DNA from 2 places in the Amycolatopsis methanolica 239 genome. Region 2 is predicted to be linked to the other one. Evidence: riboswitches for the same ligand, from Rfam matches in the RefSeq annotation. Region 2 holds a riboswitch; the other holds the start of a gene.

Region 1 (7,996 bases), 1.5 Mb from region 2:
CTCGGCGGTGAGCCGGACGTCGACGTGCTGCCCGGCCAGATGCCCTGGCCAGCCGGGCACGTCCAGCACGAGCGTGCGCGCGGTGGGCGTCTCGTCGCGGACCTCGGCGAGCCGTCCCACTCGCCACGCCAGTTTGCCCTGGACCACGTCAGTCCCCCTGGTAGCGCTGCTCGCGCCACGGGTCGCCGTAGCTGTGGTAGCCTGCGGCCTCCCAGAAGCCCAGGTCGTCGTCCAGCATCAGCCGCAGGCCCTTGACCCACTTCGCCGACTTCCAGAAGTACAGGTGCGGCACCAGCAGCCGGGCCGGGCCGCCGTGCTCGGCGGGCAGGTCCTCGCCCTCGAACTCGTAGGCGATCCACGCCTGGCCGTCGAGCAGGTCCTCCAGCGGCAGGTTGGTCGTGTACCCGCCGTGGGATTCGGCCATCACGTAGTCGGCGGCGGTGTCCACGTCCGCCAGCAGGGTGTCCAGCGAGACGCCGCGCCAGCTGGTGCCGAACTTCGACCACCGCGTCACGCAGTGGATGTCCACCGTCGGCGTCTCCGACGGCAGCGTCTTGAGGTCCGCCCACGTCCACTCGTGCTTCTGCCCGGTCTCGGTGGTGACCGTGAAGCGCCAGTTCTCCAGCCGCACCCGGGGCGCCGGCCCGGCGGAGAGGACGGGGAAGTCCTCCACCAGGTACTGCCCCGGCGGCAGCTTGTCGTCCGCCGACCGCGCCCGGCCCTGGAACCCGGGTGTCACAATCCCCATCCGCTTCCCCTTCCTCGTCCCGCGAGTCTATGCCGTGCTTTACTAGAACGTGTTCTAGTAATCGGAGACGGGAGGCTGTCGTGCGGTTCGGGGTCGTGCTGTTCACCAGTGACCGCGGGATCACGCCGGCCGCGGCGGCGAAGGCGGCCGAAGACGCCGGGTTCGACTCGTTCGCGGTGCCGGAGCACACGCACATCCCGGTCCGGCGGGAGGCGGCGCACCCGGGCACCGGCACCGCCGAGCTGCCCGACGACCGGTACCTGCGCACCCTGGACCCGTGGGTCGCGCTCGCCACGGCGGCCTCGGTGACAACGCGGATCACCCTGTCGACCGCGGTCGCGCTGCCCGCCGAGCACGACCCGATCACCCTGGCCAAGACGATCGCCTCGCTCGACCACCTGTCCGGCGGCCGGGTCGTGCTCGGCGCCGGGTTCGGGTGGAACGTCGACGAGCTGACCGACCACGGCGTCCCGGCAGGGCAGCGGCGCGCGGTGGTGCGCGAGTACCTGGAGGCGATGCGGGCGCTGTGGACCGACGAGGAGGCCGCCTACGAGGGCGCCCACGTCCGGTTCGGTCCCTCGTGGGCATGGCCGAAGCCGGCCGGCGACGTGCCGGTGGTGATCGGCGCGGGCGGCACCGAGCGGACGTTCGCCTGGATCGCGCGCTCCGCCGACGGCTGGCTGACCACGCCCAGGGACCACGAGCTGGACGACAAGGTGCGGCTGCTGCGCAAGATCTGGCAGGACGCGGGCCGGGCGGGCGAGCCGCGGGTGGTCGCGCTGGCCGGGCGGCCGGACGCGGAGGTGCTCGCGCACTGGCGGTCGCTCGGGGTCACCGAGGTGCTGTTCGGACTGCCGGACCGGGACGCCGATCAGGTCGCGGCCTACATCGCGAAGCTGGGGGAGCGGCTGCGGCTGGGCTGATCAGGCGCGGGACCGGTAGGCCCGCATCTTGTGCCGCGCCCCGCAGATGTCCATGCTGCACCAGACGCTGTTGCCGGCTGGGGAGCGGTCGTAGAACAGCCACCGGCACTCCGGCGCGCGGCACGGCTTCAGCCGCCGTGCACGGCCGGTCACCTCGGCGCGGAACAGCACGTCGAGCAGCCGCGCGATGAGGCCGTCAACGCCCTCGCCCGCCGGGGCCAGCGCGGGGCCCGGCCAGCGCGGACCGCCGACCGTCGCGGCCGCGAACTCGTTCAGCTCGGCGGCGACGTCCACGCCGTCCAGGTGGTCGCGCAGCGTCTCGCGGAACCGGGCCAGCCGCGCCAGATCCCGCTCGTCCAGCGTCAGCTCACCCAGTTCGTGCTCGGCCAGCCAACTGCGGGCCGACCAGGGCGTGCCGAAGTGATCCTCGCCGTGGAGGAAGCGCGCCGAGTTGCCGAACACCTCGAGCGGACGCAGATCGTCCGGCGCGGCGGGGCGCGAGTAGGCCATACCGGCAGGTTACCTACCCCGCCAGCCGCCCCACCGCCACGAACACGCAGACCGCCAGCACCAGCAGGTTGAGGGCGCTCGTGCGGTACTCGCCCAGCTTCGCGTGGCTGATCGCCGCCCCGGTCATCACGACGGCGAGCCCGATCGCGGCGGCCGGGGTGAGCACGGGCGCGATGCCGGTCGCCCCGGGCAGGACCAGCCCGAGCACCGCGGCCAGTTCCGCGGCGGCGACCACCCGGATGACGGGCAGCGGGAAGAACACCACCCCGGTCTGGCCGGTGTCGAGCATCCGCTGCTTCGACTGGGTGGACTTGAGCGATCCGGACACCAGGAACAGCGCCGCGAGCAGCCCCTGGCAGATCCACAACACGACGTTCACCTGACACGCCTCCTTTCGTCTCACCCACCGGACGAGGCGGCGCGGGCTAACGTGACCGCATGGCGAACGAGGACGAGGCACGCGACTGGAACGGCGACACCGGCCGCTATTGGGCCGGCCACGCCGAGCACTACGACGCGATGCTCGCGCACCTGACCCCGCACCTCCTCGACGCCGCCCGCATCGAGCCGGGCGAGCGGGTCCTCGACATCGGCTGCGGCTGCGGCACCACGACGCTGCTCGCGGCCGGGCGGGGCGCGGCCGTCCTCGGCGCGGACCTGTCCGGCCCGATGCTCGCCGTGGCGCGGGAGCGCGCCGCCGGGCTCGACGGGGTGCGGTTCGAGCAGGCCGACGTGCAGGTCCACGACTTCGGCGCGGGCTCGTTCGACGTCGCGCTCAGCCGGTTCGGCGTGATGTTCTTCGACGACCCGCTCGCCGCCTTCACCAACGTCACGCGGGCGCTGCGGCCGGGCGGGCGGCTGGCGTTCCTGTGCTGGCAGGACCTGCGCGAGAACGAGCACCGGGTGCTGGCGCTGGACGCGATCGCCCCGCACGTCGACACGACCGGCGCCGCCCCGCCCGGCCCCGGACCGTTCTCGTTCGCCCGGCCGGGCTACCTGCGCGAGCTGCTGACCGGTGCGGGGCTGACCGGCATCGCCGTGGACGAGGTCCGGGCGCCGGTCCGGCTCGGCGCCGACGCGGCGGCAGCGGCCGACTTCCTGCGCCACGGCGCGATGCTGCGGGCGATCTTCGAGCGCTACCCGGCGGAGACGGTCGAGCGGGCGGTCGCCGCGCTGACCGAGGCGCTCGTCCCGCACGAGACGCCCGACGGTGTGCTGCTCGGCGCGGCCACCTGGCTTGTCACCGCGCGCCGGCCCTGACGGCGGCGGAGTCCCTTCTGGACACCGCACTCTGACTCCACAGTGGAGGAGTGGGGTTCGTCTCGTGAGCCGGGAAAACGTTTGCTCTTGCGGTAAATTGCGGTAACGTGCCCGCTGATCCGCCGCTCACCCTCGGCCCGTGGCAACTGCTGTTCCTCGTGGTGGCCGGTGTCGGGGCGGGGCTGACGGGGTCGATCGCCGGGCTCGCCTCGCTGGTGTCCTATCCGGCGCTGCTGGCGATCGGTGTGCCGCCGGTCACCGCGAACGTGACCAACACCGTCGCGTTGATGGGCAACACGGTCGGCTCGGCGGCCGGTTCGCGTCCCGAGTTGCGCGGGCAGCGCGCCCGGTTGCTGCGGTTGTGCGCGATCACCGCGGTCGGCGGCGCGGCGGGCAGCGCGTTGCTGCTGCTCACCCCCGAGGACACGTTCGCCTACATCGTCCCGTTCCTCATCGGCGGCGCGTCGGTGCTGTTGCTGTTCTCCCCGCGGCTGGCCGAACGCGCCGGCCGCGGCGACGGCGGGCTCACCGCGGGCACTGCGACGGGCGCGTTCCTGGTCGCGATCTACGGCGGGTACTTCGGCGCGGCGGCCGGGGTGATCATGCTGGCGCTGCTGTCCGCCGCCTGGGCGCAGCCGCTGGCCAGGACGAACGCGGCGAAGAACATCGTGACCGGCGCGGCCAACCTGGTGGCCGCCGTGGTGTTCGCGTTCACCGGCTCGGTGCTCTGGCCCGCGGCGGCGGCCCTGTGCCTCGGTCTGGTCGCCGGCTCCTTCGTGGGCCCCGCGGTGGTCCGCCGCCTGCCCGCGGCCCCGCTCCGGGTGGCGATCGCGCTGGCGGGCATGGGCCTGGCCGTGACACTGGCCTGGCAGGCCTGGAGCTAGAAGTGCTACCTTCGCAGGCGGTGCCGAGGGGCGCTGCGACGGGCCCGGCCCGCCACGCTCGGCACCGTCTCCTGCAGCAAGGGCGCCTTCTCACCCGAGGAGGCGCAGATGCTCGTCGGACACCTCGCCGCGATCTTCCGCTACCCCGTCAAGTCCATGGCCGCGCAACCGCTGGACGAGGCCGCCGTCTCCTGGCACGGCCTCGACGGTGACCGGCGCTGGGCGTTCGTCCGGCCGGGCCAGGAGTCGAACGGCTTCCCCTGGCTCACCATCCGCAGGCGCAACGACCTCGTCCGCTACCAGGTCGTCGGCGAGTCCCAGGTTCGCACCCCGGACGGCAGGCTGCACGACGTCACCGATCCCGCGCTCGCCGCGGAACTGGGCGCCGCGCGCGTCCAGAAACTGGACCGTGGCACGTTCGACAGCGCGCCGTTGTCCCTGATCACCACCCGCAGCGCCGGTGCCGAGCCGCTGCGCTTCCGCCCCAACCTCCTCTGATCGACACCGACGTGCCCGAGGAGGACTGGATCGGCCGCACGCTCCGCATCGGCACCACCCGCATCCGGGTCGACCGCCGCGACCGGCGCTGCGTCGTCGTCAACGTCGATCCGCGCACCGGCCGTCGCGCACCGGCCGTCCTGCGCCGCATCGGCCGCGAGCACGACACGTGCCTCGGCGCCTACGGGGCCACTGTGGAACCGGGCACGGTCGGGGCCGGGGACGGGGTCGTCGTGCTAGCGTGAGCGCGCCAGTCGTGCCCCGCGAGGGGCCAGGGAATCCGGTGCGAATCCGGAACTGACGCGCAGCGGTGAGCGGCGACGGGCGGGACAACGGCCACTGGACCACGCGGTCCGGGAAGGCGTTCCGCCCGGACGACCCCGAGTCCGAAGACCTGCTGGCACCCCCGCCACGGGGGAGACCGCCGGACCGGGCTCCGCGCATGAGCCCTCGACGCTAGGGGCCGCTGTGCGCCGATCGATGACCTTCTCGCTGCTCGCCGCCGTGCTGACGCTGACGGGGTGTGCGAGCGCCACCCCCTCCGGAGACACCGCCGCCGTGGCCGTCGACAACTGCGGCCACCAGGTCCGCGTGGCGGAACCGCCGCGGCGGGCGGTCGCGCTCAACCAGGGCGCGGCGGAGATCATGCTGTCCCTCGGCCTGGCCGACCGCATGGCAGGCACCGCCACCTGGACCGATCCCGTGCTGCCGCACCTGGCCGCGGACAACGCGAAGGTGCCCCGGCTCGCCGAGAACTACCCGTCGTTCGAGACCGTGCTCGCCGCCGAGCCGGACTTCGTCGCCGCCTCGTTCGGCGCCATCCTCGGCAAGGGCGGCGTCGCGACCCGCGAGCAGTTCGAGCAGCTCGGGGTGCCCGCCTACCTGTCGCCGACCGAGTGCGCCAAGGACACCAGCGGCGGCGGCGACGGCACGCGCACCGAGACTCTGACCATGGACGCCGTCTACACCGAGATCCGGGACCTCGCGCGGATCTTCGGCGTCGAGGACCGCGGCGAGCAGCTGGTGACCAGCCTGCAGGAACGGATGCGCGCGGTCGCGGGCGCCGGCGCGAACGCCCGGCTGATGTTCTGGTTCGCCAACTCCGAAGCCCCCTACCTGGCGGGTTGCTGCGGCGCGCCCGGCATCATCACGACGACCGTGGGCGCCCGCAACGTCTTCGACGACACGCGCGAGGAGTGGCCGCAGATCAACTGGGAGACGGTCGCCGAACGCGACCCGGACGTGATCGTCCTCGGCGACCTGACCCGCCGTTCGCAGACCGCGGAGAACGCCGCCGCCAAGATCGCGTTCCTGGAGTCGCACCCGGTGACCCGCGACCTGGCTGCCGTGCGGAACAAGCGGTACGTGCTGTTGTCCGGGCAGGCGATGAATCCGACACTGCGTACCGTGGACGGCGCCGAGCAGGTCGCCGCGGCGCTGCGCGGGTTCGGGTTCGCCAGGTGACGCGCACCGCGCGAGTCCTGCCGCTGTGCGCCGGTGGTCTCGCGCTGCTCGTGGTGTCGGTGGCCGTCGCGGTGACGATCGGCCCGGCCGGGATCAGCGTCGGCGATGTCTACGCGACCGTCCTGGCCCACCTCGGCTTCGGGGAGCCGGTGCTCTCGCCGGTGCGCGACGGAATCGTGTGGCACCTGCGGATCCCGCGCGCCCTGCTGGCCGCCGTGTGCGGGGCGGGCCTGGCGGTGTGCGGGGCGGTCATGCAGTCGCTGCTGCGCAACCCGCTCGCCGACCCGTTCGTGCTCGGGGTGTCCTCGGGCGCGTCGACCGGTGCCGTGCTGGTCGTGGTGCTCGGCGTCGGCGGGGGAGTGGTGTCGTTGTCCGCGGGGGCGTTCGCCGGGGCGGTGCTGTCGTTCGGGCTCGTGCTGTTGCTCAGCCAGACGCTGGGCGGCACCACCGAGCGCGTCGTGCTGTCCGGGGTCGCGGCGATGCAGCTGTTCTCCGCGCTGACGTCGTTCGTCGTGTTGACGGCCGGGGACGCGGAAACGACGCGGGGCGTGTTGTTCTGGCTGCTCGGGTCGTTCAGCAGCGCGTCGTGGTCCGGGGTCGGCGTGTGTGCCGCGGTGCTGGTCGTCGCGTTGCTGGTGTGCTTCGGCCACGCCCGCACGCTCGACGTGCTCGCCTACGGCCAGGACCTCGCCGCGGCGCTCGGGGTCGCGCTGACGCGGACCCGGATCGTGCTGATGTGCGTCACCGCGCTGCTGACGGCCGCGCTGGTGAGTGCCTGCGGGGCGGTCGGGTTCGTCGGGCTGGTGCTCCCGCACGCGGCCCGCGCGCTGGTCGGCCCTGGCCACGGACGCCTGCTGCCGGTGACCGCCGTGGCCGGCGCGGTGTTCCTGGTGTGGGTCGACACGCTGGCGCGCACGGTGCTCGACCCGCAGGAGGTGCCGGTCGGCGTGGTCACGTCGATCATCGGCGTGCCCGCGTTCGTGGCCGTGCTGTACCGCAGCCGTCCACAATGGACGCGGCGAGCGGCCGCCTAACGAATTGCGTCGCGGCCGGCGTCGGTGAGCTTGGCGGGGATGCGAGAGCCGTTGCCGGGGACGCGGCGGACCAGGCCGGCGTGGATCAGCAGTCGCGCGCCGAACTGGTCGCAGCAGGAGAGTCCGTCGACGTACACGTGCGGCTCGCTGCTCGCGGTCAGTTCCACGCGACCGTCGGCAACCGCTTTCAGGAATTCGACGTCGCGGTGGCTGAGGGTGGACGCGGTCATCGCTGGCACCTTTCCGAGAACGGTGTGGTGCGCCACAGAATAGAGGATCGTTGAACAATCGAGCAACCGGGTTGACGGATCGTTCAACAATCGCTAGCGTTGCGGAGCATGCGACCCAGCTCACAGGATACCCGGCAGACCCTCATCGGCGGCGACCCGGACGACATCTCCTGGATTCCCTGAAATTGTTGAAGACCTGCCAGTAACACGCCCTGCTTTCGCCTCGATTCACTGATAAGGCCCGCGCGGAGGGTGGGCGCGACACCTCCGGCACCGCCGTCTTGCCCGCGCTCGAACTCCCCCTCGGAGCGTTGTGGCAGGCGAGTGGCCCCCGAGTGCGGACTCCCAACTGCCCCGCGCTCGGGGGCCCCTATTCGTACACCACGTAGACCGGTTCCGGCTGCAGCCCGACCACCTGCTCGGGCCTCATCAGCGGTTGCCCGCC
Region 2 (7,996 bases):
TGCGCCGACACCGCCCGGCCCTGCCGCGCGGTCACCTTCCCGCGGGTCCACGAGCCCAGCCGCCGCCGCAAGCTGCGGCAGTTCTCGGCGCGCGCCGCGGGCACGTGGGCCTGCAGGAACGCCTGCCGCAGCCCCTCACGGGCACGCACCGCCAGCGCGGCGACCCCGTTGGCGGTCATGCCCAACTCCGCGGCCAGCGCAGCGGGCCGGGCGCCCAGCATCTCGGTGTGCCACAGCACGTACCGCCAACGCGGCGGCAGGGTTTCGAACGCCGAGAGCGCCACCTCGCCGGTGAGCCGGTCGCTCACGATCTCCTCGACGCCGGGCGCGCCCTCGTCGCGCCGCGATCGGCGCGACCAGGTGCGCCGACTCGCCTGGCCGATTCGACGTCGTGCAGGGCCACGTCCCGGACCCCGAACTCGGTGTCGCCGCCCTTGTCGGCGTAGTGCGCGACCAGGTCGGTGACGAGGAGCTGCTGCGGATAGACGAAGTGCCCCGCTGGCCTGCCCACTGCTCGTAGGAGAAGGGGTGACGGCCGTTTTCGAACCGGAACTCGAAACGGCCCTGGCTCGGCGCGGTGGACAGCAGCTTGTCGGCCAGGCAGCGCTCGTCGAGCGCGCGCACCGCCCACTCCGCGATGAACCCGGCGCGCGGGCGGGCCTCGATGAAGGCGCGGGTCTGCTCCTCGAGCACCACGCAGTCGATTCCCCTGTCCCGCAACACATTGGCGAGGCCGAGCCCGGCCCCCACGACGACGACCCCAGTACGCGCGACCACAATTCCTCCCCCAGGTGGTGCGATTGCCGCAGTGTGCCGGAAAGCGCCCGGCACTGCAACGGTTTCCGGGGAGGACGCGGATGGTGGTCCCGGCGCGCTCAGGCGCCGGTCGCGGTGGGGGGTGCCGCCTGGATCAGCGGGCCGGGCCGCGGCGCGACCGCTCGACGGGCCGTCCGGGCCGCTGCGCCGGGCGTTCCTGGTACGGGATCGCGTAGGTGGCCAGGTGCTTGCGGACCGCGGCGCCGTCGGTGTTGCCCACGGGTGCCGCGTCGGGGGCGCGGCCCTCGAAGACCTCGGCCACGAACCGGGCGACCTCGGGAGGCGGCGGCAGCAGTTCGGTGCCGTAGTAGCGGACCACACTCAGCTCGTGCCCGGCCGTGGTCTCGATCGCGACCGCCCAGCCGTCGTGTTCGTTCCACACGAGGGCCGTGTCCTGGGCGGGGTGGTCGCGCAGCCGGTCGTCGAGCGCGAGGTAGGCGTACGCCGGCGGCGGGTCCAGGTGGGCGTAGTAGGCCTCGCCGCTGCAGCCCAGCTCCTCGGCGGTGGTGTTGACGTAACGACGCAGCCCGGAGGCCGCCGCGTGCTCGTATTCCAGATGCATCTCACGCCCCGTTGAGTGAGTAGTCGGCCGTGCAGCCGGACTACCACCTGTCCGGGTGACCAAAACCCTCAACCGAACACGCCGAGTCCCGTCGCCGCGTGAACCTCCAGCCGGACGAACTGCGCCTGCGGAACCGCCTCGACGGCGAAGTAGTTTCCGCGATGGGGATCGTCGACCGTGGTCGGCGCGAGCCAGGTGAAGCTCCACAGCGCCCGGGCAGCGGCCTCCACCGCCTCGTACGCCTCCCGCTCGGTGCCGCCCACGAGCGCGGCGACCTCGATCGTGCCGCTCGGCCGCCGCCGCGGCTCGCTGACCTCGATGTCCTCCTCCGACGGGAACGTGTGCCGCCGGATCTCGCCGGCCAGCTCGCGCACCATGTCCCGCGCATCGATCCCGTCCGCGCCGGATATTTCGGCGACGATCACGACCCGCGTGCTGGTGGCAGCGTGCGCCAGCTCCATCAGTTCGCGGATCTCGTCCTCGTCGAACCCGCCCTCCCGGCCGAGCGGTTCGAGCTCTTCGACCTCGATCTCCTCCGGCTCGGTGCCGAACGGGTCCCGCCCCCGCTTGACGAACATCGTCGCGAACGTGCCGTCCGGCAGCTCGGCGCGGTAGACCCGGCCGAAGGGCTGCCCGCCGATCTCGGTGACCTCCAGCAGCGCCGGGTCCAGCCCGATCACGTCCAGGTGCCCGAGCGCCACCCGCCGGATCGCCTGGATCCCGCTCTCGCTGGCCCGGGATCGGGACCGGGTCAGCAGCGTGGCGTCGTACGGTCTCGGCTGATCGCTGTCGGCCGGCCCGATGGAAAACCGCCACGCTCCCAGCGCGCCGATCAAGTGCCGACAGACCGTCACCGCGTCGCCGAGGCTGGGCGCAGTGAACCACAACTAGAGCTCCGCGACACGTCGGTGTCACGGAGCTCCTCGGAGATCATCACTCCGCGGGATCGTAGTCCAGGTTGGGGCGCAACCACTTCTCGATTTCCGGCTGCGGCAGTCCACGACGCCGGGCGTAGTCGGTCACCTGGTCGCGTCCGAGGCGCCCCACGGTGAAGTACCGGGACTCCGGGTGGGCGAAGATCAGCCCGCTCACACTGGCCGCCGGGGTCATCGCGAACGACTCCGTCAGCCCGAGGCCCAGGTCCGGCGCCTGGAGCAGGTCGAACAGCTCCCGCTTCTGGCTGTGGTCCGGGCTCGCCGGGTAGCCGAGCGCGGGCCGGATCCCGCGGAACCGCTCGGCGTGCAGGTCCGCCAGCGACGGCTGCGCGTCCGGCTCGAACCACTCCCGCCGAGCCTCCAGGTGGATGTACTCGGCGAACGCCTCCGCCAGCCGGTCGGCCAGGGCCTTCACCATGATCGCCCGGTAGTCGTCGTTCTGGGACTCGTAGTGGCGCGCCAGCTCCTCGGCCCCGTGCACGGTCACCGCGAACCCGCCGAGGTGGTCCCCCGCCGGGGCCACGTAGTCGGCGAGGCAGCGGTTCGCGCGACCGTCCGGTTTGGACGTCTGCTGGCGCAGCATCGGGAACCGCACGCCGTTTTCCAGCACGATGTCGTCGCCCTCGCTGTGCGCGGGCCAGAAACCGTAGGCGCCGCGGGCCTCCAGGAGCTCCTTCGCGACGATCTCGTCGAGCAGCGTGTTCGCGTCGTCGAACAGCTCGCGCGCCACCGGCTGCTCCAGGATCGCCGGGTACTTGCCCTTCAGCTCCCACGCGAGGAACAGGAACTGCCAGTCGATCATCTCGCGCAGCGCGGGTAGCCCCGGCGACACCGTGCGCACCCCGGTGAACGACGGCACGGGGAGGTCGTCGAAGGACACCCGCTCCGGGTTGGCCCGCGCCTGCTCCAGCGTGAGCATCGGGCGGCGCTGCTTGCCCGCGTGCTGCTCGCGCAGCCGCTCCTGCTCCGCGCGGTTCACCGTGTCCAGCGCGGCCGCGCGGTCGGGGTCGAGCAGGTCCGACACCACCCCGACGACCCGCGACGCGTCCAGCACGTGCACCGTCGTGTGGTCGTACGCCGGCGCGATCCGCACCGCCGTGTGCTGCCGGGACGTGGTCGCACCCCCGATCAGCAGCGGGATCTTCAGCCCGCGCCGCTGCATCTCCGTCGCGACCGACACCATCTCGTCCAGCGACGGGGTGATCAGCCCGGACAGGCCGATCGCGTCGGCGTTCTCGGCGACCGCGGTGTCCAGGATCTTCGCCGCGGGCACCATCACGCCGAGGTCGATCACCTCGTAGTTGTTGCAGCCCAGCACCACGCCGACGATGTTCTTGCCAATGTCGTGCACGTCGCCCTTCACGGTGGCGAGCACGATCTTGCCCTGGCCGCGCTCGGTGCTCACCTGGCCGGACCGGCGCAGCTCCTCCTTCTCCGCCTCCATGAACGGTTCGAGGTAGGCCACCGACCGCTTCATCACGCGCGCGCTCTTGACCACCTGCGGCAGGAACATCTTGCCCGAGCCGAACAGGTCGCCGACGGTCTTCATGCCGTCCATCAGCGGGCCCTCGATGACCTCCAGGGGCCGCGCGAAGTTCTGCCGCGCCTCTTCGGTGTCGTCCTCGATGTAGTCGACGATGCCGTGCACCAGCGCGTGCCGCAGCCGCTCGGCCACCGGCGCCTCGCGCCACGACAGATCCACCACCCGCTTGCGGCCCTGGCCGCGGACCGTCTCGGCGAACTCCACCAGCCGGTCGGTGGCGTCCTCGCGCCGGTCGAACAACACGTCCTCGACCAGTTCCAGCAGGTCGGCGGGGATGTCCTCGTAGACGGCGAGCTGGCCGGCGTTGACGATGCCCATGTCCAGCCCGGCGCGCACCGCGTGGAACAGGAACGCCGAGTGCATCGCCTCGCGCACGACGTCGTTGCCGCGGAAGGAGAACGACAGGTTCGAGATGCCGCCGCTGGTGCGCGCGCCCGGGCAGCGCTGCTTGATCAGCGGCAGCGCCTCGATGAACGCCTTGGCGTAGCCGTTGTGCTCGGCGATGCCGGTGGCGACGGCCAGCACGTTGGGGTCGAACACGATGTCCTCGGGCGGGAACCCGGCCTCGCGCGTGAGCAGGTCGTAGGCGCGGGCGCAGATCTCCACCTTGCGCTCGGTGGTGTCGGCCTGGCCCTTCTCGTCGAAGGCCATCACGACGACACCGGCGCCGTAGTCGCGGATACGGCGGGCCTGGCGCAGGAACTGCTCCTCGCCCTCCTTCAGGCTGATCGAGTTGACCACGCCCTTGCCCTGCACGCACTTGAGCCCGGCCTCCAGCACGCTCCACCGCGAGCTGTCGACCATGATCGGGATGCGGGCCACCTCCGGCTCGGTGGCGATCAGGTTGAGGAACGTCGTCATCGCGTGCTCGGAGTCGAGCAGGTCGGCGTCCATGTTGACGTCGAGCAGGTTGGCGCCGCCGCGGACCTGGTCCAGTGCGACGTCGACGGCGGCCTGGTAGTCGCCGGACTCGATCAGCCGCCGGAACTTGGCCGAGCCGGTGACGTTGGTGCGCTCGCCGATCATCACGAACCCGGTGTCGGCGCCGATCTCGAACGGCTCCAGCCCGCTGAACCGGGTGTGGGTGCGCGGCGGCGGGACCTCGCGCGGAGCCGCTCCGGAGACCGCCTGGGCGATCTTGGCGATGTGCGCGGGGCCGGTGCCGCAGCAGCCGCCGACGATGTTGACCAGGCCGCTGCCCGCGAACTCGCCCAGCATGCGGGCGGTCTCGTCCGGAGTCTGGTCGTAGCCGCCGAACGCGTTGGGCAGGCCGGCGTTGGGGTGGCAGGCGACGTAGGTGCCCGCCAGCCGGGACAGCTGCTCGACGTGCGGGCGCATCTCCTCCGCGCCCAGCGAGCAGTTCACGCCCACGACCAGCGGGCGGGCGTGCTCGATCGCGCTCCAGAACGCCTCGACGGTCTGGCCGGACAGGGTGCGCCCGGACAGGTCGACGATGGTCACCGAGATCCACAGCGGCAGGTGCGGGGCGACGTCACGGGCCGCGGCGATGGCGGCCTTCGCGTTCAGGGTGTCGAAGATCGTCTCGATGAGCAGCAGGTCGACGCCGCCCTCAGCGAGCGCGGCGATCTGCTCGGCGTAGGCGTCGCGGACCTCGTCGAAGGTGACCGCGCGGTAGGCGGGCTCGTCGACCTTCGGCGACAGAGACAGGGTGACGTTGAGCGGCCCGATGGAGCCGGCGACGAACCTGCCGCCTGCTTCGTCGGCGGCCTGGCGGGCCAGCTGGGCGCCGCGCACGTTCATCTCGCGGACGAGGTGCTGCAGGCCGTAGTCGGCCTGGCCGATGCTGGTCGCGGTGAACGTGTTGGTCGTGGTGATGTCCGCGCCCGCGGCGAGGTACTGCCGGTGCACGTCGAGGATCAGATCGGGGCGCGTGAGGTTGAGCAGGTCCGGGTCGCCGGTGACGTCCCGCGGGTGGTCGCCGATCAGGTCGCCGCGGTAGTCGGCCGGGGTGAGGCCCGCGCCCTGCAGCATCGTGCCCCAGGCGCCGTCGAGCACGGCAACCCGGTCGCTCAGGATTTCCCGCAGAGCCTTCGTCGTTTCCACCGGCGCCCTCCCAACTGTCGGGAGGCGCCCTTGTTGCGGTTCACGGGGGCCGAGCGTGGCGGACCTGGGTCCGTTGCAGCGCCTCTCGGCCTGGCGAACACAGTACTGGACGCCCCGCGGCGGCACCAAAACTGTTCCCGCGATGTGGACCCCGGCCGTCAGCGGAGGGCGACGCGCGCCAGGTTCGCGGCCACCGGTTCGGCTTCGCCGGTGTTCTGGCTCGCCGCCGCGGTGAGGACGTCCCGGTGCTGGTACCCGGGGTGGAAGCCGGCCCGATCGAGGACCGACCGGGCACACAGAACGGCGGGCCGGCTTCCCCAAGCCGGCCCGCCGTCGGAGACCGCCTGCCCAGTGGCCCCGACCGGCCGGGCATCGACCTCCCGCGGGCACCATCCCCCGACGGAACCCGCTTCCCCGCCGTGCGGTGCCCCGAGCACCCGCACGTGCTCCTCCAGTATGCGCCCGGGAAGACCGTCCGGGGCAAGGACAAAGTCCTCAAAGTGAGGACTTTGTGCCCATTGCCGTCCACAGTGGATCTTTCCCGCTACGCTCGGGGCCATGCGCGCGTTCGTGGTCACCGCTCCCGGCGAGGGCGCCGTGGTCGAGGTCGAGCCGCCGTTCCCCGCGCCAGGTGAGGTCGTCGTCGCCGTGGCGCGGGCCGGGATCTGCGGCACGGACGCGGAGTTCTTCGACGGCAGCATGCCTTATCTGCACGACGCGCACGCCCGGTATCCCATGCGGCTGGGCCACGAGTGGTGCGGCACGGTCGTGGCATCCGGCGACGGCGTCGACCCGGCCTGGCTCGGCAGGCGGGTCACCGGGGACACGATGCTCGGGTGCCGCACCTGCCGCCGGTGCCGCAGCGGCCGCCAGCACCTGTGCGAGAACCGCACCGAAATCGGGATTCGCGGCGGGCGGCCGGGCGCGCTGGCGGAGCGCCTGGCCGTGCCGGTGACCGCGCTGCACTCGTTGCCGGACGCGGTCGGGGCCGCCGCGGGCGCGATGGTCGAGCCGGGCGGCAACGCGCTGCGGGCGGTGCGCGGCGCGGATCCGCGTCCCGGCGACCGGGTGCTCGTCCTCGGCCCGGGCACGATCGGCCTGCTGTGCGCGATGTTCGCCCGCGCGGCCGGCGCGGAGGTGCACCTGCTGGGCGCCACCGCCGCGTCGCTGGAGTTCGCCCGCTCGCTCGGTTTCCGCCACGCCTGGTCCCCGGACTGCTTGCCGGAGCTGCCGTTCGACGCGGTGATCGACGCTTCCGGGGCGCCGGAACTCCCCGCCAGGGCGGTGGAACTGGTCGAACCGGGCGGCCGGGTCGTCTTCATCGGCCTGGCCGGGCGGCCCAGCCTGCTCGACACGCGCCTGCTGGCGTTGAAGGACGTCACCGCGGTCGGCGTGCTGTCGGCCTCCCCCGGCCTGGCCGGGACGATCGAGCAGTACGCGAGCGGCGCGGTCGACCCGGTGCCGCTGGTCGCCGCCACCGTCGGGCTCGGCGAGGTGGCCGCCGTACTCGCCGGTGACCGGCCCGCGGGCGGCGCGCCGAAGATCCACGTCGACCCCCGGCGCTGACCTCAGGCGTGCGCGCCGACGGTCACCGGGCCGATCGTCAGCCGCGGCTCCCGGCCGAGGACCTCCCCCAACAGGGCTACCTGTTCGTCCAGCTCGCGCCGGTGCGCGGCGTTCAGCGTCGTGAACGGTTCGACGGTGAGGTGGACCGCCCGGCCGGAGCGGCGCTGGTGCCACAGCCCGCCGACCACGCCGTCGACGAGCAGCACCGGGAAGTTGCCCGCCTGCCCGCGGGCGAGGCACCGGTGCGCGGCGACACCGGGGAAGAGCAGTTCCCGCGGGAAGCTGCCGACGACGTGCGCGTCGAACAACGGCAGCAGCCGCAGCGCGGGCGGTGTCCGGCTGCCGGGCAGGGTGTCGTCGGCGTTCAGCCACATGCACTCGCCGTCGAGGTCGACCGGGCGCAGGCCGGCGCGGGCGAACAGCGCCGACGCCCACTCCACCGGAGCGGCCAGCCAGCGCGCGAAGTGCTGGGGCGTGGCCGGCCCGTAGGCGTGCAGGTAGCGGGCGAGC

The links. Region 2 has a riboswitch for S-adenosylhomocysteine ahead of metH (methionine synthase). Riboswitches for the same ligand answer to the same signal wherever they lie in the genome.
Region 1: linked by a shared signal. The riboswitch ahead of AMETH_RS40585 (MOSC N-terminal beta barrel domain-containing protein) and the one ahead of metH (methionine synthase) in region 2 are both predicted to bind S-adenosylhomocysteine.

Annotation. Positions count from the first base shown of each region.
Region 1 is NZ_CP009110.1:4,439,857-4,447,852, reverse strand. It holds gene AMETH_RS21605 (ferredoxin reductase) at 1-147, opposite strand, end outside; gene AMETH_RS21600 (sulfite oxidase-like oxidoreductase) at 149-748, opposite strand; gene AMETH_RS21595 (LLM class F420-dependent oxidoreductase) at 829-1,671, shown strand; gene AMETH_RS21590 (CGNR zinc finger domain-containing protein) at 1,672-2,181, opposite strand; gene AMETH_RS21585 (DoxX family protein) at 2,195-2,560, opposite strand; gene AMETH_RS21580 (class I SAM-dependent methyltransferase) at 2,620-3,441, shown strand; gene AMETH_RS21575 (sulfite exporter TauE/SafE family protein) at 3,549-4,325, shown strand; S-adenosyl-L-homocysteine riboswitch at 4,345-4,420, shown strand; gene AMETH_RS40585 (MOSC N-terminal beta barrel domain-containing protein) at 4,434-4,823, shown strand; gene AMETH_RS40580 (MOSC domain-containing protein) at 4,835-5,068, shown strand; cobalamin riboswitch at 5,058-5,239, shown strand; gene AMETH_RS21560 (ABC transporter substrate-binding protein) at 5,304-6,287, shown strand; gene AMETH_RS21555 (FecCD family ABC transporter permease) at 6,284-7,321, shown strand; gene AMETH_RS21550 (hypothetical protein) at 7,318-7,551, opposite strand; gene AMETH_RS21545 (hypothetical protein) at 7,922-7,996, opposite strand, start outside.
Region 2 is NZ_CP009110.1:2,925,606-2,933,601, reverse strand. It holds gene AMETH_RS37950 (zf-HC2 domain-containing protein) at 1-308, opposite strand, end outside; gene AMETH_RS40115 (hypothetical protein) at 305-511, opposite strand; partial or broken gene AMETH_RS41460 (4-hydroxybenzoate 3-monooxygenase) at 574-723, opposite strand; gene AMETH_RS14020 (DUF6292 family protein) at 911-1,378, opposite strand; gene AMETH_RS14015 (hypothetical protein) at 1,447-2,265, opposite strand; gene metH (methionine synthase) at 2,312-5,920, opposite strand; S-adenosyl-L-homocysteine riboswitch at 5,936-6,013, opposite strand; gene AMETH_RS14000 (zinc-dependent alcohol dehydrogenase) at 6,479-7,486, shown strand; gene AMETH_RS13995 (winged helix DNA-binding domain-containing protein) at 7,489-7,996, opposite strand, start outside.